3 regions of the Actinomadura graeca genome follow, and region 1 is predicted to be linked to each of the others. Evidence: riboswitches for the same ligand, from Rfam matches in the RefSeq annotation. Region 1 holds a riboswitch; each other region holds the start of a gene.
The links. Region 1 has a riboswitch for cobalamin ahead of AGRA3207_RS31215 (CbtB domain-containing protein). Riboswitches for the same ligand answer to the same signal wherever they lie in the genome.
Positions count from the first base shown of each region.

Region 1 (9,471 bases):
CCGGCATCGTCGGCGCCGTCGGCAAGCTGCTCGGCGACGCCGAGGTCAACATCGCCGGGATGCAGGTCGGCCGGGCCGCCAAGGGCGGCAAGGCGCTGATCGCGCTCACCGTCGACTCCGCCATCGCCCCGCAGCTCGTCGACGCGATCACCGCCGAGGTCGGCGCCGACATGGGCCGCCGGGTCGACCTCGAAGGCTGAATTTATTGCAATCCCGGCCCAAGGGAGCTCGCCTGGCGGCTCGCCCCCTTGACCGTGCTTGGGCGAGCGCGTCATCGCTTCGCGATCAGCCCGGGAAGGCTCGCCTTCGGCATCGCCTTCCCGGGCTGGTAGCGCGCTCGCGTGACCGTTGAGGTCGTCCCGAGGGATGATCGTGGTCTTTGCGTGTCTCAGATTGTGAGATTTTACGCCACGGGTCGGGACGTTGGTCCGGACGGCGGGTAACGTGGCGGTAGTCATGCGGCGCTTCGTGGTAATCCTTCGCTGCCGCAGCGGGGCCTGATCATCGGCAGGCCGGCACCCGCTGCGGAGGCTCTGCCTGGCCGTGAGTCCGATACGACACCGGTCCGTGCGACCCACGGACCCCCGGCGGCCCACGGCCACAGCACAGCGAATCCCGGAGTGAACGGCATGAACCACGTCATGAACAACGCGCCCGCCGACGACGCGGAGGAAGAGGCGGCCCGCGCCCTGCAGACCGCCCTGGACCGCCGCGACAACGGCGGCCACCCGTCCAGGTAGGCGCCCGCCGATCAGGGACCGTCCCGTCCGGGGACGGTCCCTGATCGCATTACAGTGGGCGGATGCTCCTCGCCGAGCCCTCCGAGGTCGTGGACGCGCTGCGTGAGGCCGCGCGGCTCGGGCCCTACTTCGAGATCGTCACCGAGCCCGCCGAGGAGGCGGACCCGACCTGGCGGCCGTTCCCCGAACGGGACCGCGACCGGCTCATGGACCTCACCGCCAAGTACGCCGAACGGCTCGGGACCGGTGAACGGCGTGTCGCCGCGTCCATCCTGTTCCAGGGGCTCGCGTCGCGGCTGTGGTCGCCCATGGTCGCGGCGGCGGCGCGCGGTGTCGTTCCCGACCTGTCCGGGCTGCACTGGCGCTGGGCGCCCGGCGCGCCCGTGGCGCTGTGGCTCGCCCGGCCCTCCGGATGGCGGGCCGCGAGTGTGCGGGAGACCGCTGGGCTGCTCCACCGCGAGGTCGTCACCGGGCAGCTCGGGCCGCTGCGCGAGACGATGCTCACCTTCGTCGGCCTGGCGGACGGCCTGCTCTGGGGCAACGCGGCGTCGGCGCTCGCCGGGTCCCTGAACGTCGGCCCGCCCTCGCCGGAACGCGCCGCCCTCGTCCGCGAGGTGCTCGCCCGTGAGCCGCTCGCCGGGACGGGCGCGTTCGAGGCGGGCGGCTTCGTCCGCCGCAACTGCTGCCTGTACTACCGGGTGCCGCCGGGCGGCGAGATGTGCGGCGACTGCGCCCTGCTGCCCGGCCGGCCGGCCCGCCGCTGACCCGGAGGCCGGCGGCGGGGCGGCACGTGCGGGTCAGGCGCCGGCGGGGACCGCGGCGCCGGACGGACGGCGCGCGAACGCCCGTTCGGTGAGGTACCCGAACAGCAGCCCGATCGTCGCCCACAGGACGAGCTGGACGCCCAGCGAGGCGATCCGGAAGTCCCAGAGGACGGTGGCCGGGAAATGCTCAGGGATGGCGTCGGGCTTCGGCGTGAGCCGGTAGACCACCCCGACCACCACCGCGAACCCGAGGACGGACGCGATCGTCGCGTTCCAGGCGCCGAGCCGCGGGACCAGCCGCAGGCACACGATCACCGCGGCGATGGTGGCCAGCAGCCCCAGCGCGACCATGCCGAAGTACAGCGCCGTCCGGCTCCCGATGGACTCGGGGTCGCCGACCGCGGGCGGCGTCGCCGGGTACTTCAGGAACGGGACGAGCTCGATCGCCACGAACCCGGCCAGGGCGACCAGGGCCGCCGTGGCGCGGGCGCCGAGGTTCCCGAGCCGCCCGTGGGCGAACGCGAACGCGATCGAGAACAGCCCGCCGAGCGCCACCCCGTACACCGCCATCGCCGTGATCAGCCCGGACGTCTTCTGGACGGTCCGGCTCACCACCTCCGGCTCGTGCCCCTCGTGCGCGGCGTGCGCCTTGGCCTCCTCGAACGCGATGGCGTGGCCGACCTGCGGCTCGCCGTAGAGCCAGGCGATCAGCAGCGCGGCGGCCGCGGCGGCGAGACCGACGAGCATGCCGCGGACCAGCAGAGATCTCATCATGTGCGGCGGCTCAGTGGCAGGGGAAGCCGAGCAGGTGCCGGCCGTCGTGCGTGAACTCGTGCACCCACGTCCCGCCGAAGAGCGAGGTGGCGCCCTGCTCGGCGCCGACGAAGTAGATCAGGACAACGCCGAGGACGGCGGCGAGGACCGCCCACGGCAGGATCTCGCGGACCGGCACGCGCAGCGGCGCGGGCTCCGTCCGCGGGGACGGTGTCGCGGACGGGATGGCGGACTGGGCCATGGGGGTCTCCTCACGGGGTGCACTCGCCCCGGTAGCGGGAGGACGACGGGTCAGTGTCCTGACTCCCAGATCGCCGCCTCCTCCCGACCTTCCGGCCGGACGCCCGGCCGTGGTCGCGAAGCGGGGGAGACTCCCTGGTCACAGTGGCGGGACCGTCCTGGAATCGCACCAGGTTCCTGCGCACCGTCGCCTCTTATGTTGACTTGTCGCTCAGAGCGTCCCCTTTGCCCGCCCCTGCGTCAAGTCGGCGACCTGGGGAGCGGCCGGTTCCGGCGACCGGGCGGTGACGCGCCGTGGCCGTTTCCGGCTGCCGTGTATCCGTGGCGGGTCCCGCGTCCTTACCATCGGCAGGTGGGGACAACCTGGCCTTTCACCGGCCGCGGGGCGACGCTGGACGAGGTGCGCGAACTGCTCGGGACGGGCGGCGGCGGGCGCGGTGTCGTGGTCGCGGGGGAGGCCGGAGTCGGCAAGACCCGTTTGGCGGCGGAGGCGCTGCGGGGGCTGGAGCCCGGCCGGTACCGGGTGGTGCGGGTCGGCGCCACCCGCGCGGGCGCCCGCATCCCCTTCGGCGCGTTCGGCCACGTGCTGCCCGCGCGGCGGCCCGGGACCGCGGTGGTCAACCCGTTGCGGTGGGCGGCGGACGCGGTGGGCGCGCAGGGCGACCCGGCGCGGCTGCTGCTCGCGGTGGACGACGCGCACCTGCTCGACCCGAGCTCGGCGGCGCTCGTCCACCATCTGGTCGTGCACGAGCGGGCGCGGGTGCTCGCGACCGTCCGGGCCGGGGAGGCGATGCCCGACCCCGTCCTCGCGTTATGGAAGGACGAGCTGGCGCGGCGCCTGGAGCTGGAACCGCTGCCGGCGGCCGAGACCGGCGCGGTCCTGGAGGCGGTGCTCGGCGGGCAGGTGGAAGACGGCACGACCCGCAGGCTGTGGCGGGAGACCCGCGGCAACCTGCTGTTCCTGCGCGAGCTGGTGCTGGCCGGGACCGCCGCGGGACGGCTGGGGCAGGTGCGGGGCGTGTGGCGCTGGAAGGGCGACCTGCCGGTCTCGCCGCGGCTGGGGGAGCTGGTCGGGGCGCGTCTCGGCGCCGTCGGGCCCGAGGAACTGGCCGTCCTGGAGTACGTGACGTTCGGGGAGCCGGTCGGCGTGCCGGTGCTGGCCGCGCTCACCTCGCCGGAGGCCGTCGAGCGGGCCGAGGAACGGCACATGATCGTCTGCGCCCGGCGGGGGCGGCGGCTCCAGGCGTGGCTGGCGCATCCGCTGTTCGGCGAGGTGACCCGCGATCGCACGCCGGTGCTGCGGGCGCGGCGCCGGCGGGCCGCCCTCGCCGACACGGTGGAGCGCACCGGCATGCGCCGCCGCGAGGACCTGCTGCGCGTCGCGGTCTGGCGGCTGGACAGCGGCACCGCGGCCGACCCGGCGCTCGCCCTCCAGGCGTGCCTGCGGGCCCGCGGCGCCTACGACCTGGCCCTCGCCGAGCGGTTCGCGCGGGCGGCGCTGGACGCGGGGGGCGGGCTGGAGGCCGCGCTCCCGCTCGCCGGGATCCTGTACGTCACCGGCCGGGGCGAGGAGGGCGAGGCGCTGCTGGAGTCGGTGGCCGCGTCCCCGGCCGACCGTCCCCGCACCGACCGGGAGCGTTCCAGGTACGCCACGACCCGCGCGCTCGGGCTCGTCCTCGCGCTCGGGCGCGGCGATGACGCGCTGCGCCTGCTGGACGAGGCGAGGGCGGGCATGACCGGCCGTGTCGAGCTGCGGGACATCGACCTGCTCGGCGCCCGCGTCCACCTGCTCCTCGGCGAGTTCGCGCAGGCCCGGGAGGCGCTCGGCCGCGTCCGGTCGTCCGGGCGGCTGCGCGAGGACCAGGCCGTCCACGCCATCGCGGCCGAGTGCCTGGAGACGGCGCACGCCGGGCGGACGGGGGAGTGCCTGCGGCTGGCCGGGGGGCTGCCTCGCGGCGCGGCCGGGCCGCGCCACGAGGTCTCGGTGGTGGAGCTCGACATCGCCTGCGCCCGGATGTCGGCCCTGCTGTTCTCGGGCGCGGCGGGCCGTGCCGAGACGGCGGGCCGCGGCATGATCGAACGCTTCGCCGGCTACGGCGAGTGGGACCTCGGCGTCGCCGGGCTCCTCGGTCACCGGGCGCAGGTCCAGCGGGCCCGCGGGGCCGTCCAGGACGCGCTGCGCTCCTGCCGGGAGGGCGTCGCCCGCCTCGGCGCCGGGTCCGGCGACGGGCGCACCGGGTTCGCGGGCCTGTGCCACGGCGAGATGGCGCACTCCGCCGCGCTGCTCGGCGACCTGCCCGCGGCCGAGCGGGCGCTGGCCGAGGCGGCGCGGCGGACGCTGCCCACCTACTACCTGGTCGACTTCCCGCACCGGCTTGCCGGGACGTGGGTGACGCTGCTGCGCGACGGCGCCTCCGCCGCCCGCGACGCCGCGCTCGCCACGGCCGCCGAGGCCGCCGCGCGGGGCATGCACGGCTACGAGATGTTCGCGCTGCACGACGCCGTCCGGCTGGGCGACCCCGGGCGGGCAGCCGCGCGCCTCGCCGAGCTGGCCGTGCGGGTGGACGGGCCGCTCGTGCGGGCCTGCGCCCGGCACGCCGCGTCCGCCGTCGCCCGGGACGGGGACGCGCTCGACGCGGTCGCCGAGGACTTCGCGGGGATGGGGCTGCTCCTGCACGCCGCCGAGGCCGCCGCGATGGCCGCCCGCGCGCACCGGCGCGCCGGCGCCGCCCGCGCGTCCCAGGCGTCGGAGATCCGGGCGTGGGGCCTCGCGCGGCACTGCCAGGGCGCCCGCACGCCCGCGCTCACGGGCCTCGCGGCGCCGGGGCTCACCGAGCGGCAGCTGGAGGTCGCGCGACTCGCCGCGCAGGGCCTCGGGAACCGGGAGATCGCCGAGCGGCTCGTGCTGTCGGTCCGGACGGTCGCCAACCACCTCGGCGCGGTCTACGAACGGCTCGGCGTCCGTGACCGCGGCGACCTGCCCGCCGCGCTCACCCGGGACGGCCCTCCGGCGGGTCCGCAGGTAGAACGCCCGCGGCGAGACCGACGTCCCGGGATTTGAGATGAAAGCCCAAGCACTGAGACGTTTGCAGTAGAGTGCGCGCATGGCTTCCCGCAGTATTCGACTGGCCGTCATCCCCGGTGACGGGATCGGCCCCGAGGTGGTCTCCGAGGGCCTGAAGGTCCTCGACGCCGTCGCGTCGTCCGGCGACCTGACGTTCGAGCGGACGTCCTACGACCTGGGCGCCGCGCGCTGGCACCGCACCGGCGAGACGCTGCCGGACTCGGTCCTGGAGGAGCTGCGCGGCCAGGCCGTCATCCTGCTCGGCGCGGTCGGCGACCCCGGCGTCCCCAGCGGCACGCTGGAGCGCGGTCTGCTGCTGCGGGCCCGGTTCGAGCTGGACCACTACGTCAACCTGCGGCCCGTCCGCCTGTACCCGGGGGTCGCCACCCCGCTGGCGGGCGTGACGCCCGAGGACATCGACATGGTCGTCGTCCGCGAGGGCACCGAGGGCCCCTACACCGGTGTCGGCGGCGTGCTGCGCAAGGACACCCCGCACGAGGTCGCCACGCAGGAGAGCGTCAACACCGCCTACGGCGTCGAGCGCGTGATCCGCTACGCCTTCGAGGTCGCCGCGTCCCGCCCGCGGCGCAAGCTCACGCTCGTCCACAAGGACAACGTCCTGACCTTCGCCGGTGATCTCTACCAGCGCGCCCTCAAGCGGGTCGCCGCGGAGTTCCCGCAGGTCACCACCGACTACTGCCATGTCGACGCGGCCACGATGTTCTTCGTCAGCCAGCCGCGGCGGTTCGATGTGATCGTCACCGACAACCTGTTCGGCGACATCATCACCGACCTCGGCGCCGCCGTCGCCGGGGGGATCGGCCTCGCCGCGTCCGGCAACGTCAACCCGGGCCGCACCGCCCCGTCGATGTTCGAGCCCGTGCACGGCAGCGCCCCCGACATCGCGGGCCAGGGCAAGGCCGACCCGACCGCCACGATCCTGTCGGTCGCCATGCTGCTGGACCACGTCGGCGCCGCCGACGCCGCGCGCCGTGTCGAGCGCGCCGTCTCCGACGACCTCGCCGAGCGGGCCGCCCTCGGGGCCCGCTCGACCACCCAGATCGGCGACGCGATCGCCAAGCGAGTATCCGGCTAGGGCGCGCCTCCCCGGCTTGATCAGGGACATTCCGGGCGCGCCGCGCGGCGCGCCCGGATTTCTGTGTGCGCCGTGCGCTGAGGAGCAGGGCTAGACGAAGTACGACAATGAGGACTAAGACGTCGATGTGGCAATGGGGCCGCACACGGCGATCCGCGAGAGGAAACCGCGATGAGTACGACCCTGGACTTCGAGATCACCCTCAGCGAACGGCCCGCGTCCGCCGAGGAGCGGGCGCGCGTCCTGGCCGATCCTGGCTTCGGGCGGCACTTCACCGATCACATGGTCACCATCCGGTACTCCGCGGACCGGGGCTGGCACGACGCGAGGCTCGAACCCTACGGCCCCATCCCGATGGACCCGGCCAGCCAGGTGTTCCACTACGCCCAGGAGCTGTTCGAGGGCCTCAAGGCGTACAAGCAGCCGGACGGCTCCGTCGTCACCTTCCGCCCGTACATGAACGCCGCCCGGATGAACCGCTCCGCGCACCGGATGGCCATGCCCGAGATCCCCGAGCAGCTGTTCGTGGACGCCGTCGAGCTGCTCGTCCGCACCGACCGCGCATGGGTCCCCGACGCCGAGGGGCACAGCCTCTACCTGCGGCCTTTCATGTTCGCCACCACCCGCGCCCTCGGCGTGAACAGCCCGGCGAACGAGTTCCTCTTCATGATCATCGCGTCCCCGTCCGGCCTGTACTACCCCCGCGGCGTCAAGCCGGTCTCGGTGTGGCTGTCGCAGGACTACACCCGCGCCGCCCCGGGCGGCACCGGCGAGGCCAAGTTCGGCGGCAACTACGCGGCGTCCTTCGCCGGCCAGGCCGAGGCCGTCGCCCAGGGCTGTGACCAGGTCGTGTGGCTCGACGCGGTGGAGCACCGCTGGGTCGAGGAGGTCGGCTCCATGAACCTGATGTTCGTCTACGGCTCCGGCTCGCGCGCCCGCCTGCTCACCCCCGCCCTCACCGGCACCCTCCTCGCCGGGGTGACCCGCGACTCCATGCTGAAGCTGGCCCCCGACCTCGGCATCCCCGCCGAGGAGGGCAAGATCAGCATCGACGAGTGGGAGGCCGGCTGTGCCTCCGGCGAGATCACCGAGGTGTTCGGCTGCGGCACCGCCGCGATCATCAGCCCGGTCGGGTACGTCAAGGGCGCCGACCGCGCCTGGTCGATCGGCTCCGGCGAGCCCGGCGAGGTGTCGATGCGGCTGCGCCAGGAACTGATCGGCATCCAGTACGGCACCCGCCCCGACCCCTACGGCTGGGTGCACCCGATCTGATCCGCCCGTCCGGCCCGGGTGAGCGCGACCTCGCTTCGCGGTCGGCCCGGTCGGGGCGGCGCCCGCAGGCGATCCCCGGCCGGGCTGGTCGCGGGCGAGGTGTCTCGTCATATGAGACGGGTGTGCCGTCATCGTGGACGGTGTGGCAGACTGTGGTCATCATGCGCCACAGCCTCGTGATTATCGGCTGGCGCGCCGGCATCTAACGGGACAGCGCCGGCGCGCAGACCTCTCACGTCCGTGAGGGGTCTTTTTTGTGTCCTGGCGCTGATCCCCTGGGGGTCCACACCATGCAAGGCGACGCTTTCCACGTCTACGACACCACCCTGCGCGACGGCTCGCAGCAGGAGGGGCTCAACCTCTCCGTGCCCGACAAGCTCGCCATCGCGCGGCACCTCGACGACCTGGGCATCGGCTTCATCGAGGGTGGCTGGCCGGGCGCCAACCCCAAGGACACCGAGTTCTTCAGGCGGGCTCGAACAGAGCTCGGCCTGAGGCACGCGCAGCTCACCGCGTTCGGCGCGACCCGCCGGGCCGGTGTGAAGGCGGCCGACGACCCCCAGGTCGCCGCCCTGCGCGAATCCGGCGCGTCCGTCGTGACCCTGGTCGCCAAGAGTCACGACAGGCACGTCGAGCTGGCCCTCCGCACGACGCTGGAGGAGAACCTCGCGATGATCCGCGACACGGTCTCCCACCTGCGTGCGGAGGGCCAACGGGTCTTCCTGGACGCCGAGCACTTCTTCGACGGCTACCACGCCAACCGCGCCTACGCGCTGGAGGCCGTCCGCACCGCCGCCGAGGCCGGGGCGGACGTCGTCGCGCTCTGCGACACCAACGGCGGCATGCTCCCCGACGAACTGGCCGAGGTCGTCCACGACGTGGTCGCGCTGGGGGTACGGGTCGGCATCCACTGCCACGACGACTCCGGCTGCGCCGTCGCGAACACGCTCGCCGCCGTCCGGGCCGGCGCGACGCACGTCCAGGGCTGCGCGAACGGCTACGGCGAGCGCAGCGGCAACGCCAACCTGTTCACCGTGGTCGGGAACCTCCAGCTCAAGCGCGGGATGCCGCTCGTCACCGACGCCCAGCTCGCCGAGATGACCCGCATCGCGCACGCCGTCTCCGAGGTCACCAACGTCGCGGCCGGCTCGCAGCAGCCCTACGTGGGCGTGTCGGCGTTCGCGCACAAGGCCGGGCTGCACGCCTCCGCCGTCAAGATCGACCCCGACCTGTACCAGCACATCGACCCGGCCGCCGTCGGCAACGACATGCGGATGCTCGTCTCCAGCATGGCCGGGCGCGCCTCCGTCGAGCTGAAGGGCAGGGAACTCGGCTACGACCTGTCCGGCGAGAAGGCCAAGGCCGTCGTCGACCGGGTCAAGGACCTGGAATCCACCGGCTACACCTTCGAGGCCGCCGACGCCTCGTTCGAGCTGCTGCTCCGCGAGGAGCTCACCGGCGTCCGGCAGCGGCACTTCGAGGTCGAGTCGTGGCGGTCCATCGTGGAGCGCCGCCCCGACG
Region 1 is NZ_CP059572.1:7,033,024-7,042,494, forward strand. It holds gene serA (phosphoglycerate dehydrogenase) at 1-200, shown strand, start outside; gene AGRA3207_RS31205 ((2Fe-2S)-binding protein) at 803-1,504, shown strand; gene AGRA3207_RS31210 (CbtA family protein) at 1,538-2,278, opposite strand; gene AGRA3207_RS31215 (CbtB domain-containing protein) at 2,289-2,519, opposite strand; cobalamin riboswitch at 2,551-2,721, opposite strand; gene AGRA3207_RS31220 (LuxR C-terminal-related transcriptional regulator) at 2,871-5,579, shown strand; gene AGRA3207_RS31225 (3-isopropylmalate dehydrogenase) at 5,623-6,678, shown strand; gene AGRA3207_RS31230 (branched-chain amino acid aminotransferase) at 6,850-7,950, shown strand; gene cimA (citramalate synthase) at 8,241-9,471, shown strand, end outside.

Region 2 (9,471 bases), 2.5 Mb from region 1:
CGGCGTGGACATCATCTTCAACTGGGACCACTTCCTGCCGATCTCCGGCGACGAGCGTGGCAAGCACTTCGAGTGCTGGACGGTCCTCGCCGCATGGGCCGAGCAGACGTCGCGGGTGCAGTTGGGTCCGCTGGTGACGTCCATTGGCTTCCGCAACCCGGACCTGGTTTCGGACATGGCCCGCACCGTCGACCACATCAGTGGCGGCAGGATGATCCTGGGCATCGGTGCGGGCGCGATGGAACGGGACTTCGCCGAGTACGGCTACGAGTTCGGCACGCCCGGCAGCCGGGTGGACGCGCTGGCCGAGGCGCTGCCCAGAGTCGAGCAGCGGTTCGCCAAGCTGAACCCGCCGCCGGTCCGCAAGATCCCCGTGCTGATCGGCGGTGGCGGCGAGCAGAAGACGTTGCGGCTGGTCGCCAGGCACGCGGACATCTGGCACTGGTTCTCCTCCGGTGAGGAGTTCGCCCGCAAGAAGCAGGTGTTGGCCGAGCGCTGCGCGGAGATCGGCCGCGATCCGGGTGAGATCGAACTGTCGGCGGGCGTGAGCGGCGATCCGAGGTGAACGGATCCGCGCTGCTGGAGCAGGGGGTCACCACGTTCACTCTTGAGGTGCACGCCCCAACTTCGACATGTCCACGGTCCGTGCTTGGGTGGCTTGGCGGGACAAGTTGGGCTATTGACGCAGTCTCCATCTATGCAACGGCACGGGGGTGCGGTCGTCAGTCGCTGCTACATCCCGGTCGTCGCTGGTGCGTTGGCGCTGGTAGGTCTGTGCGTGATGGCTTGCACGTCCGCGCGTCAGCTTGCGTGTGCGGCGTCGGATGACTCGCGAGCGCCTGTTTCGTTGTCGTCGGCCGGACTCTTGGGGTCGGCAAGCATCGCTGTGCTCTTTACGAGTAGGCCGTCCGAGGGCCTTTGGGGCATGGCGTGCTTGAGCGAGGGTGTGGTCGCTGGCCGCAGGGCTTTGCGGCAGCTCGTGCAGTTGGTTGTTCATCCTGTCCGTGTGTGGACGGGGCCGGTGTGCCCGGATCGTCCGGTGTCCGTTCGGGCAACGACCGTTGGTGGGGTGCCTGCCTGAGTGTTCCTTACTCCTGGACGAGGCGCGGGAGAGCATGAGAGGTCGGGACATCGTCCGAAGGAGCGAACTGTGCGTGAGCTGAGGGGCCGCCGGACGGACGGCAGGGCACGGCGGACACCGAACGCGACGCGAGCCCCGGCGAGTGGGCTCATAGCGGGGGACCTTCAGGAGTCCGCGCCCACTCCCGCCTCGATCATGGCGTTGCAGCGGATGGCCGGCAACGCGGCCGTGGCACGCTTTCTCTCTGCTGAGCCCCAGGCCGGGGCGGGTCTGGGGCAGGAGGAGACGGCCCTTGCGGAGGATGGCCCGGCCGTTCAGCGTAAGCGTGTGGAGCGTGTTCTGAGGTCTCCGGGACGGCCCCTGGACGAGCCGGTCCGCACCGAGATGGAGGCCCGGTTCGGCACGGACTTCTCCGATGTCCGCGTGCACACCGACACCTCGGCGCACGAGGCCGCCGAGTCGGTCCAGGCGGAGGCCTTTACTTCGGGCTCTCACATCGCTTTTCGACGCGATCGGTACTCCCCCAACTCTTCCAGCGGCAAGAGTCTGCTCGGACATGAGCTGGTCCATGTGCAGCAGAACCGGGACGGGCTGACCGCCGGGACCGACAATGGCCACGGGCTATTGATGACCCATCCGTCGCATGACCTCGAAAGAGCCGCCGACACCGAGAGTGCCGCCGCCCTCGGCAGACCGGTCTCCCTGCAGCGGGCGGTGACCCGAGAGGAGGCCGGGTCCGCGTCCGACCTGGGGGTCGTCGCGCCGGACATCCCGGTGCAGCGTTACGTCGTCGTGCAGCCGGGCGACCACGACTATCCGCGACGACGCCGGGTGGGCCAGAGCACCTCGCTCGACGAGACCTTCACCTCACAGGAAATGATCAACAACAGTTTCGTCGGTCCTGATGGTGAGATCAATGTCCGCTACACCGGGCGTGCCCCGTTGCGCATTTCCGAGAAGAAGGACCTCGCCGTCGAGCACAACACCGGCAGCCCGTTCATCCAGGCCAAATCCTTCTTCGCCACCCAGGAGCGGATCGCCCAGGCCAACCAGAATCTACAGGGAAGAGTCAATTTCCAGACCGGAAGCCACATCCTCCATTTGCGCCGGACGACGAGATCTCTTCTCATGCGATCCGGTGAGGAGGTGGTGACCCTCTGGGAGGTCGAGCCGGCGGTGGCGCCCACGCACGCCCCGGCCCAGTCCGGGCTGGACGTCCGTCTCCCTCAGCGCTGCGACGACATGGCCCAGCAGGTGACGGGCATGGTGGGCATCGTGGGCGGCACGATGGAGGACAGGTACTGGGAAGGTCTCGCCGCCGTTCTCGGTGATGTGACCAAAACGTCCCGGAAAACCTATCTTGACGAATTTTATGGCGCCAAGCAGCACGTCATCGACAGCCTCAACCTTCCGGACCAGCAGAATCCGCAGACCCAGGCGGCGATACAGCAGGCAAAGGACGAATATTCGCACGTCATGCAAAGTATGCTGCAGATCGCGATGAGGGAGCGCACCCAGTACCCCGATGACTTCAAGAAGGCGCTCTGGAGGCGCCATCTGAACGAGTACACGCCGCCGGCGGCGATCGGCGACGTCCTCATGATCAAAGCACTTCGCCCGGACGGCACCTCCGGATCGGTGGACTTCCACTACGGCGGGGTCATCGCCAAGAGCGGCACCGACTACATCACGATGGAGAACTACGCCAGGCACGAGGGCACGGAGACGCTGAGCAGCAACGACCCCCAGTGGTACTTCCAGATGTACGGCGCCGAAAAGCAGTTTCAGAGCTGGCACGAACAGTGGGACTGGGACAACCTGTTCCCCGACCGGGTCACGCTCAGCGTCCTGCTCCGCGGCTAGAGCCGGCGATCGGCGGCATCCGGAATGGGCCGTCTGGGGTTCTCTCTGTCGGCGATCCGGTTGACCTCAAGTTTGGTCGAGGTGACAGAGTCGCTCGCATGAGCGACGACAGGGTGATCATTTTTGAGGAGGCGGGCGCCGACCCGTCGGCCGACGTCATGACGATTCAGAACGGCGGCGGACGCACACGTGTGCGGGCGGTCGACGGGCCGGAGCACATGGTCGGGCTGGTGTCCCGGCTGGTCGGCGAAGGGGTGACGCAGATCGAGCTCTGCGGCGGGTTCGGTGCCGTGCCGCACGCCGCGGCCGGGCGGGCGAGCGGTGGGAAGGTGCCCGTGGGGGCCATCTATTACGGGTTCGAGTCGCTGACCGGCGTGGCCTCGTACAAGACGCGTTTCGAGGCCGGGGAGGCGCTGTCGGAGGCGTTCATCATCGTGCACGACGGCGCCGATCCGTCCATCGACGTGGTGGTGCGCGAGAAGGCGGACGGCGGCAGGACGACCTTCGTGGCGGTGCCCGACGAGGCGGCCGGCGGGCAGGTGGCCGGGAAGATGGCCGGAGAGCTGCATCTGATCGAGCTGTACGGCGGATCCGGGCCCGAGGGGGCCGAGTCGGTCATCCGCGCGGTGGACGGCCGAGTGCCCGTCGGTGTCAGCGCATACCGGCGTGCTGAGGCATGACGTCACGAGCCCGTGTCCCCCCGGGCCGGGACGTCAGCCGGAGGCGCGGGATAGGAGGTCGCGGGCGCGCTCAGGGAAGGTCCGCAGGTGGTCTTGCCAGGTCGCGCGGCATGGCGGGCACGGCTCGATCCCGCCGAACTCGCCGATCTCCTCGGCGCCGTAGACAGGGCGGCGGCGACACCGCGGGCATTTGTCGGTATCGGGCCGGGTGAGCATGTTGGCGAGTCCCGCGAACAGCACCCGGTCCTTCTGGGCCAGGACGGCCTCGTACCGTTCGTCGGCGGCGCTGGTGACATCGTTGCGGTACCAAAGCTTGGTGTTCTTGCGTGTCAGGGCGACGACCTGCGTGGTCTCCGGTTCGCCGAGCTTGAGGCCGTCCTCGACGAACCGGTATCTGCGCATCATCACGTGGATCGGGCCACCGAGCAGCCGCGTGAAATTGACGGCGCTGCGTCCGGCGGTGGTGCGGGCCCACTGGGTGTCCAGCGCCCAGAGCGCCTCGCGGTAGGAACGGAAGGCCGCCTGGCGGACCTCTGGGCCGACGTATGCGTAGGTGTTGTGGATCTCGCCCTCGGCCCGATGTTTGTAGAAGGCCACCGCGTCATAGAGCCCCACCCCCATCTCGGTGACAAGGCGGTAATCCCGCTCGCCGAGCCAGGCGACGTCGTCGTTGCAGGCGATCGCGGCGGCGATGAAGAACCGGAGCATCGCGTCGCAGTCACGTAACCGGAACCAGTCGATCGGCGAATGCGCCAGCGCGTCGGCGTAGCAGCGCATCAATCGTGAGTTCCTGCGTCCGCTGGACTTCTCCGTCATGAACAGCAGGGACGCCCGGTATTCACGCGCCATCTCGTCGCGGACGGCGCCATTCCCGAACAGCTCGTCCAGGAGTTCGTCGATGTCGTAGCCGAGGATGGGAGCCGGGGACAGCACGTCGACCATGTCCCCGAAGACCTCCCCGACGATCCCGACCGCGCACAGCCGGGCCAGTGCCAGATAGCGGTCCCAGTTCGTGAAGTGCGGGACGACCGACCGGTTGTACTCCCAGGTCTGCGCCAGCGTCTCGGCTATCCGGCCGGGGCTCAGCCCGGATTCCGCCAGATCGCCTTCGAGTTCGCGGGGATAGAACCATTGGTCCGTGATGGTCATGTCACGGTCCCTTCGATCGGCGTAGCGACCGTTTCGCGGACGTCATCGCCATGGCCGGTGCCGTCCTGGAGCGCGTGGGTATCAGATGTTCTCCCGGGCGCGTTGCGCTTCGCCCGGAAGAACACCTTCGGACCTGTCGGTGGGACGGGGCGCGGCGGACTCGATCAGCAGTGTCCGCGGGCGGGTAGAGGGTTGGTCTCGCTGTTGATGTCGCCGTCGCTCATGTATCCCCATCGGCCATTGTCGGCCTGGGTATAGGCCCACCGGTTGGGGTGCGGCCCGTTGTTGTTGCGTCCGCCTTCACACCGGTAACTGAACCAGCTCGTCGTGGTGTACATGTAGCCGACGAGGGCGCCGTCCCTGGCGACGACCTTCGCGCCGCGGCGGTTGTTGCACCACCATCGGCCCCCGCTGGGCCAGCAGGGAGCGGCCTTGGTGGCGGCGTCGTTCTGGTCCGTCTCCGCGCCCGGCGCTGCGTCGTCCTGCGCCGCCGTGCCGCCGGGCGCGGCCTCGTTCTGTGGCGCCGGGGCACCGAGGACGGCGTCGACCGTGCCTCCAGGGGTTCCGGCGGTGGCGGCGCCGGCCAGGCCGGCCATCGCGGTGGCTGTGAGGACGGCGCTCGCCACCAGCGTGGCGGCGCGCACTGTCAACGCACGTCGGGGGGCGGTAGTGGTCATGACAAAACCTCCCTTGTCACGCTCAGTTATCAGACGAGTACACCACGATGCCCGCGCCCATTGACTGACGGCAGCAGTGACAAAAGCACCACCACCTCGTCGAACGACGGTGTCGCCACCCACGCTGTCGCGAGGAAACAGCCTGGTCAGGAGGGTGCGAGCGGGTCGAACTGCGGGGCCTCGGCGGTTCGGCCGCGCATCATCGCATTTTGGACGGGTAAGGCAGATGCGTACTGATCAGGGCGAACAGGGAGGACGGCTTCCCATGGGGAACAAGGACAAGGCGGCCAACACCGGCGACAAGCTCAAGGGCAAGGCCAAGGAAGTCGCCGGCAAGGTGACCGGCAACGAGCGCCTTGAGGCGGAGGGCAAGAACGACCAGGTCAAGGGGGACCTCAAGCAGGCCGGTGAGAAGGCCAAGGACGCCTTCACCGACTGATCGAGCGTCCAGGGATCGAGGCAGGCCACCGCCAGGAGCGGTGGCCTGCCTCTGCCCGGAGCTTTGGCCGACGCACGACCCGCGACGCGACGCGACGCGGCGTGGCGCGGGGCGGGGCGGGGCGGCGGGCGCGATGCGGGGCGGCGTGGCGCTTGTTACGCCGGGCCGGAGGGGGCCCGGCTCAGATCCACGACGCAGAAGCGGTTGCCGTCCGGGTCGGCGAGGACGACGAAGTCAGGGTCCGGCGGGTACAGGTCCCACGTGATCCTCTCGGCTCCGAGGCCGATCAGACGCTCCACCTCGGCTTCCTGCTCGGCCGTGGTGTCCACCATCAGGTCGAGGTGGATGCGCGGGTGTTCCTGGACGGGCGACTCGCTGAACATCAGCGCGAGTGCCCGGCCCGACCCGTCCGCGTGCTCAAGGGTCCTCCAGGTGGGCGCCTCCCACTCCGATGTGGCGACCAGGTTCAGCGCCGACGTCCAGAAGGCCACGGCGCGCGGGACGTCGGTCACGCCGATCACCGGGAATCCGAGTCTGAGCATGAGGGCGAGTCTAGGGAGCGTCCACGTGCGTCCAGGGCCGGCGGACCGTCCGGCGGGATCGTTCCGCGGACGCTCAGACCACCAGATCGCGGAGCGTGCACACCGCGGCGTAAACCTCGCGGTGGGTGGTGTAGAGGGGGTGGAGGCCGAACCGCATCAGGTCCGGCGGACGATGGTCGGCCGCGACGCCGTTGTCCCTGAGCTCCTGGACGATCTTCGGCGCGTCGCCGTGGCAGACCGCGACGTGACCGGCCCGGCGCTGCGGCTCCCGCGGTGTGGCCACGGACGCGGCCGTCCCCGTGAGGAGTTCCTCCGCGCAGGTCATGAAGAAGCCCGTCAGCGACAGGCTGCGTTGACGCACCTGCCGCATGTCGACGGCGTCGTAGGCGTCCAGGGCCGCTTCGAGCGCGATCATGGAGATGATCGGCGGGGTGCCGATGCGGGCGCGGGCGATGCTGGGCGCGCCCTGGTAGGTGTCGCGCATGCCGAACGGGTACTCGTGGCCGTTCCAGCCGGGGAGCGGCTGGTCGAAGACGTTCTGGTGACGCCCGCCGACGTAGATGAACGCCGGTGAGCCGGGGCCGCCGCACAGGTACTTGTAGGTGCAGCCGACCGCCATGTCCACGTCGTTGGCGTCCAGGTCGACGGGAACGATCCCGGCGGCGTGGCACAGATCCCACACCGTGACGCAGCCGGCGGCGTGGGCGGCGCGGGTGAGGCCCGCGAGGTCGTAGAGCTCGCCGGTGCGGAAGTCGACCGGTTCGTGGAGCAGCACCCCGATGGCCTCGCCGTCGGCCCGGAGGTAGCGTTCGATCTCGGCCGGGGGGACGCGCCGGACGGTCAGGTCCAGCATCCGCGCGGCCGAGTCGGTGATGTACCGGGCGGTCGGGAACTGTGTCGTGACGCTCAGGATCACCTTGCGGCCGGGACGCAGCCGGGACGCCGCGACGAGGGCGTTGAACAGCTGCACCGTGGTGGAGTCACTGACCACCACCTGGCCGGGGGCGGCGCCCAGCAGCCGCCCGATCTTGTCTCCGGCGCGGGCGGGGGCCTCCCACCATCCGTCCTCCCACCATCCGTCGATGAGCCGCCGACCCCACTGGACGTCGACCGCCTCGCGAACGGCGGCCGAGACCGAGGAGGTCAGCGGCCCCAGACACGTGCTCTCCATATAGATCTGGCCCGCGGGCAGGACGAATCGCTTCCGCACATGGGCCAGCGGATCTGCGGCGTCCAGCCGCTCGGCTTCCTCGTTCAGGGACTCGGATACGCGCACGTTCATAGTCGACCTCTCGCCTGGTGGCCTTGCCGGTGGTGTGTTTCTGGGAGCCCACGACGAATGCACAGCACCAAGAAGGGGGCGCCTTCGAATGTGTCGCGCCTGGCGGAGCACGTCAAATGACATGGCATGTTTGGCAGATTCTTGTCGTGCCCCGCCCGGCGCATCGAACCTGCGTCCCGCAGGCAAAAGACCACGTGCCTGCAACGGTTCTCAGAACTCCTCGTCGAGGCTGACGGCGCCTTCCGTGCCGATCTGGTAGGCCGAGACCCGGCGCTCGAAGAAGTTGGACAGCTCCTGGACGTCCTGCAGTTCCATGAAGGCGAAGGGGTTGGCGGGGCAGTCCCGGAATCGCACCGGGTTCCCTCTTACGACACCCGTCCCTGGGTGGGACGGGTGAGCCAACGTCAGAGGAACCATACATCTTGTGGTGCCATAGTCCTACCAACACCACATGTAGATACTCTCACTCCCGTGTCCGCCGGGCCCGGCGCAGGGCGACCGCCTCACGGAGGCCGTGCACCAGGTTCCGGCCGTCGCCGAAGAAGGGCAGGAGGAACACGAGGTGGACGAGATACCACCAGGCCAGGGCCCGGTCGAGTCCCATGCTCCACAGCCCGGCGCCGACGATCACGCACGAGGACGGACCGGCCACGGCGACGCCCGCGCTCTGGAGGGCCGTCATCGTCCCCGCTGGGATCACCGATGTGCGCCACATCGTCCGCTCGATGGCGATGTGCGTGACGTGGGGAAGGCGCTTGAGCACCACCACGTGCGCCACCTCGTGCAGGGCGAAGGAGCCCGCCAGGCCCAATGCCGCCGCCTTGAAGAACCACCACGCCATCTCCGCCGGGACGCCGTCGCCGGACGACGCGAACCACGCCAGCGCCACGGCCAGGAGGCCGCCGAGGAAGGCCAGCAGCGGCCAGACCTGCAGGACCACGGCCGCGGCGACCGCGCGGACCACCGGCCCGTCCCGGTCGTGGGCGGAGGGACCGGGCGCCGGATCGCCGGCGGAGGGGTCAGGCGCCGGTCTGCTGCTTGATGAGCTGCTCACGGCGGTGCTTCAACCCCCGGTAGGTGATGTGGGTCATCGTGAGGACCGCGGTGGCGACCACGAAAATGACGATCAGGGCCGTGGGATTGGCCACGCCCATGGTCACCCCGGTCGCCCCGTTGCCCGTGGGCTTCGCCTTGAAGAAAAGCGATCCGAACAGCGTCTCCCGGTAGATCGGCTTGTCACCGTCAGTTGAGAACATGAGATACAGAAGGGCCGTCACCGCGATCGCCAGGGTCAACAGGACCGACGCGAGAGCGGACGTCATGACCCACCGTGCCTTTATCATTCCTTCTCCTCGATTCACTGATCCGGATTCCCTGGACCGCGTACCAGACGGACAGCGCGCACGCTCCGCCGAGGACTCCTCTGGCCGCCCACGGCGGCAGATTGAGCAGGCCCAGCCCGATGGCCGCCAGCGCGAACGCGACGCCGAACGCGGAAAGGCCCAGGAAGACGGAGAACGGATTGTCCTTCTCCGCGGGGAAGACGATGCTGATGCAGGTGGTCATGACCACGCCGCCGAGGCAGCCGAGCAGGGCCGGGCCGCTCTGGACGAAGGCGTCCCGGTCGGCCGCGAGGAGGATCGCGAGTCCCGGCACGGCGAACAGGACCAGCAGGACGACCTGCGCCTTGACCAGCCGCCCGTAGATCCGCCAGGGGGAGGTGGCCGTGCCGGGGATCATCCGCAGCGGCTGCGTCGC
Region 2 is NZ_CP059572.1:4,506,805-4,516,275, forward strand. It holds gene AGRA3207_RS19880 (LLM class F420-dependent oxidoreductase) at 1-565, shown strand, start outside; gene AGRA3207_RS19885 (eCIS core domain-containing protein) at 1,277-2,944, shown strand; gene AGRA3207_RS19890 (DUF6506 family protein) at 3,043-3,624, shown strand; gene AGRA3207_RS19895 (hypothetical protein) at 3,658-4,773, opposite strand; gene AGRA3207_RS19900 (hypothetical protein) at 4,938-5,450, opposite strand; gene AGRA3207_RS19905 (CsbD family protein) at 5,716-5,889, shown strand; gene AGRA3207_RS19910 (VOC family protein) at 6,045-6,431, opposite strand; gene AGRA3207_RS19915 (kynureninase) at 6,505-7,707, opposite strand; cobalamin riboswitch at 8,001-8,123, opposite strand; gene AGRA3207_RS19925 (hypothetical protein) at 8,177-8,677, opposite strand; gene AGRA3207_RS19930 (hypothetical protein) at 8,733-9,008, opposite strand; gene AGRA3207_RS19935 (hypothetical protein) at 8,956-9,471, opposite strand, start outside.
Region 2: another riboswitch for cobalamin. It lies ahead of AGRA3207_RS19915 (kynureninase); the one in region 1 lies ahead of AGRA3207_RS31215 (CbtB domain-containing protein).

Region 3 (9,471 bases), 3.3 Mb from region 1:
AGGTGCGCAGGGTGGAGGCGGCCACGCCGAGGCGCTGCGCCACCGCGCCCACGCCCAGCCCGGCCTCCCGGCCTCCCGGCCTCTCCATGCGCTCGACTCCCCGCGTCGTCCCGGATCGCAAAGCGTACGATCTACCAGGTCTTCGCCAGAACTCCGCGCACCGGTTTCATGGCCTATCCGGGGGCGGTCCTCCGCCGCGAGTGCCGGCGGTCGGTCCCGGTCGCGCGGCCGGCCCCGTCGGCGCCCCGCTCGGTGATGTGCAGGCGCGTGTGCAGCCCGGTGATGTGCAGCACGCGCATGACCTGCGGCTGCGGGTGGTGCAGGCGGAGCTGGTGGCCGCGATCGCTCATCAGCTGATGGGCCCACACGAGGACGGACAGGCCGCTGGAATCGGCGAAGCCGAGCTGCGACAGGTCCAGCAGCAGCCGCTGCGGGGCATGCGCCTCGACCGCCGCCCGGATGTGGAACCGGAGATCGTCGGCGGTGGCCACGTCGAGCTCGCCGCTGAGGCGCAGCACCGTCGTGGACCCGTCCTGCTGGACGTCGACGGCCAGCATGAGCACGCTGTCGGCGGAGACGTCCCGGCCGACGACGAGCGGGCCCGCCCGTCTAGGCGACGTGCCGGGTTGGGCAGGTGTGTTGTCGATCGAAGTCACAGAGCCTCCATGGGCTACGAGGAATCTCCGCGACCGGACGGGGGCAGGGGCCGGGCCGAGACAAAGCAAGCGAGCGGTCCTATCAGGTCGGACACGCAGACGATGGATGAGATCGGGTCAGGGGTCGTCGGACGGGTGGGGGGACCTTGCCGGACGGGTGAGGGAAGCTAAGAGACGCCCTTTTCCAGGATCTCGGCGGCCAGGTCGGCGACGCGGCGGCGGTTGTCACGCGCCTGCTTGCGCAGCCGGTTGAAGGCGGAAACGGCGTCCACCCTGTGGGTGGCCATCAGGTAGCCGATCGCCCGCTCGATGATCACGCGGTAGTCCAGCGCGTACTGCAGCTGGGTCGCGGTGACGCTGTGCTCCTGCGAGGACACCGCGGCGGCCATCAGCTCGCTGATCAGCCCCGCGTAGGCGCGCAGGGCCGAGATGTCGGAGTCGTCCCACCCGTACGGCTGCGACCTGTAGACGTTCAAGGTGCCGACCGGGCTGCCCCCCAGCAGTATCGGCACCCCGGCCACCGCCCGCACGCGCTCGTCCAGCACCTCGACGAGCTGGGGCCAGCGGGCGTCGGAACGCACGTCCTTGGTGGAGACGGGGTGGCCGACGACGTAGGTGTCCCAGCACGGGCCCTCTTCGGCCTGGATCTGGGCCTGCTCCAATGACCGCCCGACCTCGTCGGAGGCCGCCACGTAGTGGAGCTGTTCCTCCTCGTCGATGAGCATGATGCCGGCGCCGTCGTAGCCGAACAGCTCGTCCACCGAACTGACCACCCGCTGGAGCGCGCGCACGACGTCGGTCTCGTACGGCGTCTTGCGCAGGAACTCAAGGCTGGTGTGCAGGGCTTCGGTGTCGATATGCATCATGATCTATGTCCTTGGATGGCGGACCGGCGGTCGGAGGGCTGGGCGAGCACTACGGCCATCCGTGGTCGTCCGACGCGGAATGCGCGGCGAGACGGACCAGCAGATCGGCTGCCGTGTCGGCGAGGTGCTCACCGACCGCGATCTGGTCCCGCGTCCAGGTGCACGGGGTCACCCGGTAGAAGTTCAAGGCCCCGATGACCCCTCCGTCGAGGTGGACCGGCACCGACAGCACCGCCCTCACCGGCGCCGCCCGGCGCGCCAGACGCGCGTAGCCGGGCCCGTCCCGGCGCTCCAGGTCCCCCACGGCGACGGGGTGGTCGGCGGCCACGGACTCTTGCGCGGGCCCGACCTGCTCGGCCTGCTGCGCGTACTCCAGCTCCAGGCCCTCCGCCGTTGACCCGCCCACGGCACGCAGTTCACTTGTCTCGGCGGCCAGCATCAGGGCCACGCCGTCCGTCCTGGAGATGAGCGCCATTGAGCGCAGCGCAGCGGCCAGCCGCCCGGCGACCGCGGACCACCGCTGGCGGACGTCCGTCCCCCGCCCGGCGCCCTTGGAGCCGTCCCGCGGTTCCTGCCGATGGTCATAATGATCACCGATGTCGCGCTCGTTCGCCACGATGGTCCCTTCGGGCAGGCTGAAAGCACTGATCCGCGGACACAGGGCGGAACTTCGTCCCCTACCCTACCCGCCCCGCACGCGCCCACACCACCAAGCCACTCCGCCCACGACCTGCGCCCGAGCTAACCCCCACCAGCACCGGGCAAGCCGGCGCGCACGGCCGGGGGGCCGCCGTCCCGCCGATCAAGGACAACCGGTCCCGTTCCAACAGTCACCTCATCCAAAGGGCTCACCACGGCGGGGCCTCTCCAGGGGCGGAGCGCCACGCGCGGCGCGGATCACCATCGCCAGGCACTCCGATCGGCGGGAATCGGCGAGGACCCAGCACAGCGCTCCCAGGGCGGCCAGCACGACGACCGCCAGGGCGGCCAGCCCGACCAGCATCGGCGCCCCCGCAGCCGTGACCACCGGCGGCACCGAGATCACGACGCCCAGCGGCCCGCCCACCCGCGCGGCCCTCCTCGCCCTTGCCCACCTCATGACACTCCACCCGTGCGCCGACGCGGCGGTTTCGGCCCGTTGTGCCGCTCTCCGGCCGCGCCCCCACGGCCGCGCGGCCCACGGAACCGCGATCATCCGCGCTTGAGCGGGGAGCACGGGACACCGATTCCGTTACATTCCTTATGCCGCGAAGAATCGGCGACTGCAACATGCACGGCCACAAGCAGTGCAGCATTGACAACAATGTATCGGAAAGGAAAGAACGTCACCGTGGGCCCACGGACCGGAGTTTGTCCAGCTCAGCCCACTATTAAAAACGGCGCGAGCGATCCAGTCGCGCGACGGTGCAACTATCGCGTGCACTTTCATTGCAAGCGATACCTCCCTAGGCTCGACTATTATCGCCATTTGAGAACGGAAGGTGAACGGGATGGCAGCGGGAGCGGCCCCGAGCGTCCGCAAGCAGCGTCTGGGCGTGGCCCTGCGCCGCCTGCGGGAGGGACGCGGCCTCAGCGCGGACACGGCCGGCCGGCGTCTGGGCTGGTCGGCGTCCAAGGTGAGCCGCATCGAGGGGGCGCGCATCGGCGTGGATCTCGCCGACCTGCGTGCGATGCTCCGCCTGTACGGGGCCGACGCGCACCTGGGCGAGGAGTTGCTCGTCCTCGCACGTGAGGCGGCCAGAAACGGGTGGTGGACCAAATACCCCGAGAGCCAGTTGGGCGGGCTGGGGGCCTTCATCGCTTTGGAGGACGAGGCCAGTTCCATTTTCGCGTTCGAAGCCGACACCGTGCCCGGCCTCCTCCAGACCGAGGAATACGCCAGGCAGCTGTTCCTCGGATACGTCGAGATCGCCTCACGGCCACGAGCCGAGGTGGAACGCCGCCTGGAGATCCGCCTGCGGCGCCAGCGGCTGATCCGGCCGCCCGAACGGCTCTCCCTCTGCGTCGTCCTGGACGAGGCGGTCCTGCTGCGGCGCGTCGGCACCGCGTCGACGATGAGCCGGCAGTTGCTGCACCTGGTCGAGCTCGCCGACCTCCCGTCGGTCACGCTCCGCGTGCTGGCACTCGACGCCGACCACGGCGCGGGACTGAGCTCCTTCATCCTTCTGGAGTTCGAACCGGCCTACGGCGTGGAGTTCCCCTCGGTGGTCCATGTGGAGAGCACCGAGTCCATGCACGCCCAGGACGAGGCCCGGGTCCACGAGTACGGGTTGTTCCGCCGGTGGCTGGCGGACCACAGCCTCGGGGAGCGGGACTCGGTCGCTGCAATTCTCGAAGCACAGGAGCAATGGGCACGAAAAGGTCGCGACGCGCTGCCCGCCGGGGATGACGGCGCTCTGCACGCGCCCCGGTGACAAAGCCCCGCCGGTCTCCGGCGAATCCGGAGGATCTCCAATCGGTTTTTGCTGTGCCACGGCTCAGGTTCCGCCCTCTCGGCCGGTTGATGTCGGGCAGGATGTTGTAGTGAATTCACACAGGACACTTGGCCTATCTCAGGTCACATCAGTCACACATGTCCCATGGCGCCGTTCCGCGGCGTGCCAGGCCAACAACGGGTGCGTCGAGCTTGCTCGCCTGGAGGTCGGCGTTCTTGGGGCTCGGGACGGGGCGACGTCGGACAGCGGCGTGATCAGGTTGAGCCCGCGGGGGCTTCGTGACCTGTTCGACGCCATCGGGCGGGGCGCCTACGACCTCTGACCTGTCGTCCGCACGCCGGTCCGGCCGGAGGGGGAGCCCTCACCGGACCGGCACGGCACGGCCGTTCACCGGTTCCCACCCGGGCCGTAAGCGTGGGGGATGTCCCAGATCCAGGAACTGTCGCCCTGCTGCCTGACCTCTCCGACTCCGGCGGCGACCTGCGCGCGAAGGTCCCTGGTGTTCCCCGAGCTCGCGGTGTCCGCGAACAGCCGTCTGACGACCTGCGCGTCGATCTGGGCCAGGCACCACACCTCGAGCGCCGCATTCGGCCACGTCCCGATGTCGTCGGTCGACCACGAGTCGGCCATCGCGAGACCCTGCATGAGCTGCTCCACCAGGTCGGGCTGGTGGAGGTTGATCCCTATCCCTGCGGCTTGGAACATTTCGCCGATCTGCGTGAGCGGACGCCCGCGGAGCCTGCTCAGGTCCCAGTGCAGCGCATACCATCCGGCGTCGTTCAGGCTGATGAGGTGGGAGAGATGACGGGCTTCGTCGTTGCCGTCCGCCTGCATCGTCCTGTCGATGAAGACCGTCTCCAGGTCCGGTGTGTAGCAGAAGTGGTCCGTCCATTCGACGGCCCGGGCCTGCGTGGGCCAAGGGTCGGCCACGACCCACTCCGAGGGGTCCTCGTTCACCCCGCCGATGATCACGAACCAGTGGGATTGCTGAGGGGACATCACCATCCTGATCGTCTCCCCTCGGGCATAGCGCCGAAGAAGGGAGAACGTGCACTGAGCGGATGACTCGCAGATCATGCTCCGTGCGTGCAGGGCCTTCGCCGCCGACAGATCGCGTGCGTCGGGCCGGCTGGTGAGCCGTGAAAAGTCCCAGAAGCCGTTGTGCTGCTGGACGACCGCGCGCAGGGACGCGTTGTACAGCGTGTGGATCAGGGCCGCTTGCTGGTTCGCGGCGTGCCGGGTGTCCGCCTGAATATCCCTGATGGCGTCGTTCGCGATGTGAAGGCGCCGCAGGACCCGGGAGGAGAGGTATTCGCCCGGGGCCCGCTGGACGACGGGGTCCCGCGCCTGCCCGCCGTGGTGAGCGCGTCCCTCATCGAGCTGGTGCCGCCCGTTCTCCGGCTCTCGCCCGGGCCCGCGAAGCGCCTCCCCCATGGCGGTGTTCCCGGCGAGGCGTTGCAGGGCGAGGGCCGTCCGCGGCGCTCCCCCACCCGTATCGGCTCCGGCCAGCGGCACGGACATGGCGCGCTTGGCGTTGGCCTCGGCCTCACGCTCGAAACGGTCACCGGGGTCGCTGACGGACAGTCCCTGGCCGTTGTCGGTGCCCGCCACCGGGCCGCTGCGCTGCTGGATGACGTGCGTCAGCTCATGGGCGAGGGTGTGCTTGTCCGCGCCGCCCGCGCCGACCACCACATGGGAGCCGGACGTGTAGGCACGCGCCCCGATCTCGGCGGCCGACCGCTGCGCGACGGCGTCGTCGTGGATGCGGACGTCGCCGAAGTCCGCGCCCAGGCGCTGCTCCATCTCGTCCCGCAGCCCGCTTCCCAGGGGACGTCCCGACGAGCGCAGGACATCGTGCACCGCCGACCGCTGGACCGCGGTCCCGTGACCGCAACCGGCGTGGTGGACGTGCCGCTGGGTCTCCAGCGCGGCGGTCACCGCGGCGTTGCCCGCCGTCCGCTGCAGAGCCAGCAGAGCCGACATCGGTTCCGCCGCCCTTGGCTGAGCGGCATCCGCCGCACGCTCTTCACTGCCCCGCCTGCCCGGTCGCACCTGTTCCCGCACGGACGCCTCCCCACGAATGGACGCACCTCCACGCTCCCCCGGTGCACGCGGTCGTGGGAAGGCCGCCGAGGACAGCACCAAGGGCACGACCCCGTGCCCTTCCGATCAGACGCTGACGCCGCGAGGAACCGTCATCGAAGGGCTCCGCGGGCTTGGAAGGGCGTCCGGGTCGTGTCCGCGGGCGATGCCGTCGCCGTCCGCGTGATGGCGGTGGGTCATGGGGCGGCAGGCGTCTCGTCCGACGAAGGCCGCGCCTGTCGGGTGGCGGTTCATGGCGTGTCGGTAGACTTCGCGGTGCGGATGGTTCACTCGGTGACGAGTGTCGTAAGAGGGAACCCGGTGCGAATCCGGGACTGCCCCGCAGCGGTGAGCGGGAACGACCGCCGTCATACGCACTGGGCCGCACGGCCTGGGAAGCGACGGCCAGTAGGACGCCTCCTGGAGGCGATGCCCGCGAGTCCGAAGACCTGCCTCCGCCCGCGTGCCGACCGGCGCGCGGTGGTCTGCGGCCTCGCGGGAAGGTCGGCGGCGCGCTCCCAGCGCGTCCCTGCGCCCGCGGGTCCGCCCATGGCACAGCGAGGGAAGCCGCCATGAACACGACAATTCTGGGGTATCCGCGCATCGGTGCGCGCCGTGAACTGAAGACCGCCACCGAGGACTACTGGGCCGGACGCGCCGACGCCGCCGCCCTGGAGGCGGCCGGGGCCGAACTGCGCGCGTCGGTCTGGACGGGCCTGCGCGATGCGGGCCTGGACGCGATCCCGTCTAACACGTTCTCCTTCTACGACCAGGTGCTCGACACCAGCGTGCTCGTCGACGCCGTCCCGGAGCGGTACCGGCATCTGTCCGGGCTCGACCGGTACTTCGCGATGGCGCGCGGGGTGCAGGACGTCCCGCCGCTGGAGATGACCAAGTGGTTCGACACCAACTACCACTACATCGTCCCCGAGCTGGGGCCGGACACGCGGTTCCGGCTGGCCGGCGGATCCGCGTCCAAGCCGCTGGTGGAGTACAGGGAGGCCAGGGCGCTCGGCATCGAGACGCGCCCGGTGCTGGTCGGGCCGCTCACCTACCTGCTGATGGCCAAGCCCGCGCCCGGCGCGCCGGACGGGTTCCGGCCGCTGGACCTGCTGGACGACCTCGTCGAGGTGTACGCGGAGCTGCTGGAACGGCTCGCCGGGGCGGGCGCCGCGTGGGTGCAGCTGGACGAGCCCGCGCTGGTCGCCGACCGGACCGAGGAGGAGATCACCGCGTTCGCCCGCGCCTACGCACGGCTCGGCGGGCTGCCGACGCGTCCGCGGCTGATGGTCGCGACCTACTTCGGGACGATCGGCACGGACGCGCTGCGTGTGCTGGCCAGGGGGCGGGTCGAGGCCGTCGCCCTGGACTTCGCCGCTGGTCCCGGGAACCTGGAGGTCCTCGCGTCGGTCGGCGGGCTGCCGCGCAAGACCGTCGTGGCGGGCGTCGTGGACGGCCGCAACGTCTGGCGCACCGACACCCGCAGGGCCCGCGCCACCTGTGCCACCCTGCTCGGGCTGGCGGACCAGGTCGTGGTGGGCACGTCGTGCTCGCTGCTGCACGTGCCGCTCGACCTGGACGCCGAGACGTCGCTGGACCCGTCCGTGCGCGGGCGGCTCGCCTTCGCCCGGCAGAAGGTCGCCGAGGTCGTCGCGCTCGGCCGGGCACTGCGCGAGGACGGCCCGGCGCCGGACGAGGTCCCGGCCCCGGCGGCGGCCGTCGACCGTGACGTCCGGGCCCGGGTGGACGCCCTCCGCGGGGTCCGGCGCGGCGACCGCGCGGACCGGTTCACCGCGCAGCGGGCCGCGCTCGGACTGCCCGACCTGCCGACGACGACGATCGGGTCGTTCCCGCAGACGGCGGAGATCCGCCGCGCCCGCGCCGACGGGCGGGCCGGGCGCATCCCCGCCGACGCCTACGTCCAGGCCATGAAGGACGAGATCGCGCGTGTCATCGCGCTCCAGGAGGACATCGGGCTGGACGTGCTCGTGCACGGCGAGCCGGAGCGCAACGACATGGTCCAGTACTTCGCCGAGCAACTCGACGGGTACGCCGCGACCCGGCACGGCTGGGTGCAGTCCTACGGGTCGCGTTACGTGCGGCCGCCGATCCTGCACGGCGACGTGGCGCGGCGGCGTCCGATGACGGTGGAGTGGGCGACGTACGCGCAGTCGCTGACGAGCAAGCCGGTGAAGGGGATGCTGACCGGGCCCGTCACGATGCTGGCCTGGTCGTTCGTCCGCGACGACCAGCCGCTCGCCGACACCGCGCGGCAGGTGGCGCTGGCCCTGCGGGACGAGATCGGCGACCTGGAGGCGGCCGGGGTGCGGGTCATCCAGGTGGACGAGCCGGCGCTGCGCGAGGCACTGCCGCTGCGCGAGGCCGACCGCGCCGCCTACCTGGACTGGGCCGTCGAGGCGTTCCGGCTGGCGACCTCGGGCGTCGCGGACACCACGCAGATCCACACCCACATGTGCTACTCGGAGTTCGGGGAGATCATCGGCGCGATCGGCGCGCTGGACGCCGACGTCACCAGCGTCGAGGCGGCCCGCTCGCGCATGGAGCTGGTCGCCGACCTGCGCGACGCCGGGTACGGCAACGGCATCGGGCCGGGCGTCTACGACATCCACTCGCCGCGCGTCCCGTCCGCGGAGGAGATGGAGGACAACCTCCGGCGCGCCCTCCAGGCCGTCGAGCCCTCCAGGCTGTGGGTCAACCCCGACTGCGGCCTGAAGACCCGCGCCTACCCGGAGACCGAGGCGTCCCTGCGCAACCTGGTCGCCGCCGCGCACCGCGTCCGGCGGGACCGTTCCAGCTGAGCGGCCCGGCCCAGTGGTCGTCCCGGCCGGCTTCCGCCCGTTCACCTGGCGGGAGCCGGCCGTCGGGTCCGGCGATCTGGGCCGGGCGCCGCGGCGCCCGGCCGATCGCCAGGTCAGAGGGGTGATCGGGCGCGTGCCCGGCGTCCGGCCGCCGGAGGGCGTAGACTCATGGTGAACGAGGGGTCATCTCGATGCGGGCGGCCAAGCCCGCGTCCCCCTGGTTCCGAGAGACAGGCCGAACCACCGCGGCACCGTCCGTGACGCCGAGGAGCAGTCACGTTGACCGCGGAGTGCGTGGCGCGGACGCCGCGTGGACCCCGGCGCGGGCCGACTCCCCCCGCCCATGGGACCGGCCCCGGGCCGCGACGGGCGGCCACTGACCCGGATCGGAGATCCAGCATGCCCGCCACCGACCCCGCCCCGCCGGCAGCCGGGCTGAGCCGCGAGCGGCTCGAGGAGCACACCGTCATCGCCATCATCGGCGAGCTCGACATAGCGTCCACCCCGTCCCTGCGGGAACGTTTGAACACGGCCCTGCGCAACGTCGGGCCGCGCGTCGTCATCGACCTGTCCGGCGTGACGTTCTGCGACGCGTCCGGCCTCGCCCTGCTCG
Region 3 is NZ_CP059572.1:3,729,035-3,738,505, forward strand. It holds gene AGRA3207_RS16365 (MerR family transcriptional regulator) at 1-88, opposite strand, end outside; gene AGRA3207_RS16370 (STAS domain-containing protein) at 174-656, opposite strand; gene AGRA3207_RS16375 (GAF and ANTAR domain-containing protein) at 824-1,522, opposite strand; gene AGRA3207_RS16380 (GAF domain-containing protein) at 1,572-2,138, opposite strand; gene AGRA3207_RS16385 (hypothetical protein) at 2,358-2,621, opposite strand; gene AGRA3207_RS16390 (helix-turn-helix domain-containing protein) at 3,013-3,936, shown strand; gene AGRA3207_RS40235 (DUF397 domain-containing protein) at 3,908-4,279, shown strand; gene AGRA3207_RS16395 (eCIS core domain-containing protein) at 4,345-5,940, opposite strand; cobalamin riboswitch at 6,305-6,510, shown strand; gene metE (5-methyltetrahydropteroyltriglutamate--homocysteine S-methyltransferase) at 6,612-8,858, shown strand; gene AGRA3207_RS16405 (STAS domain-containing protein) at 9,258-9,471, shown strand, end outside.
Region 3: another riboswitch for cobalamin. It lies ahead of metE (5-methyltetrahydropteroyltriglutamate--homocysteine S-methyltransferase); the one in region 1 lies ahead of AGRA3207_RS31215 (CbtB domain-containing protein).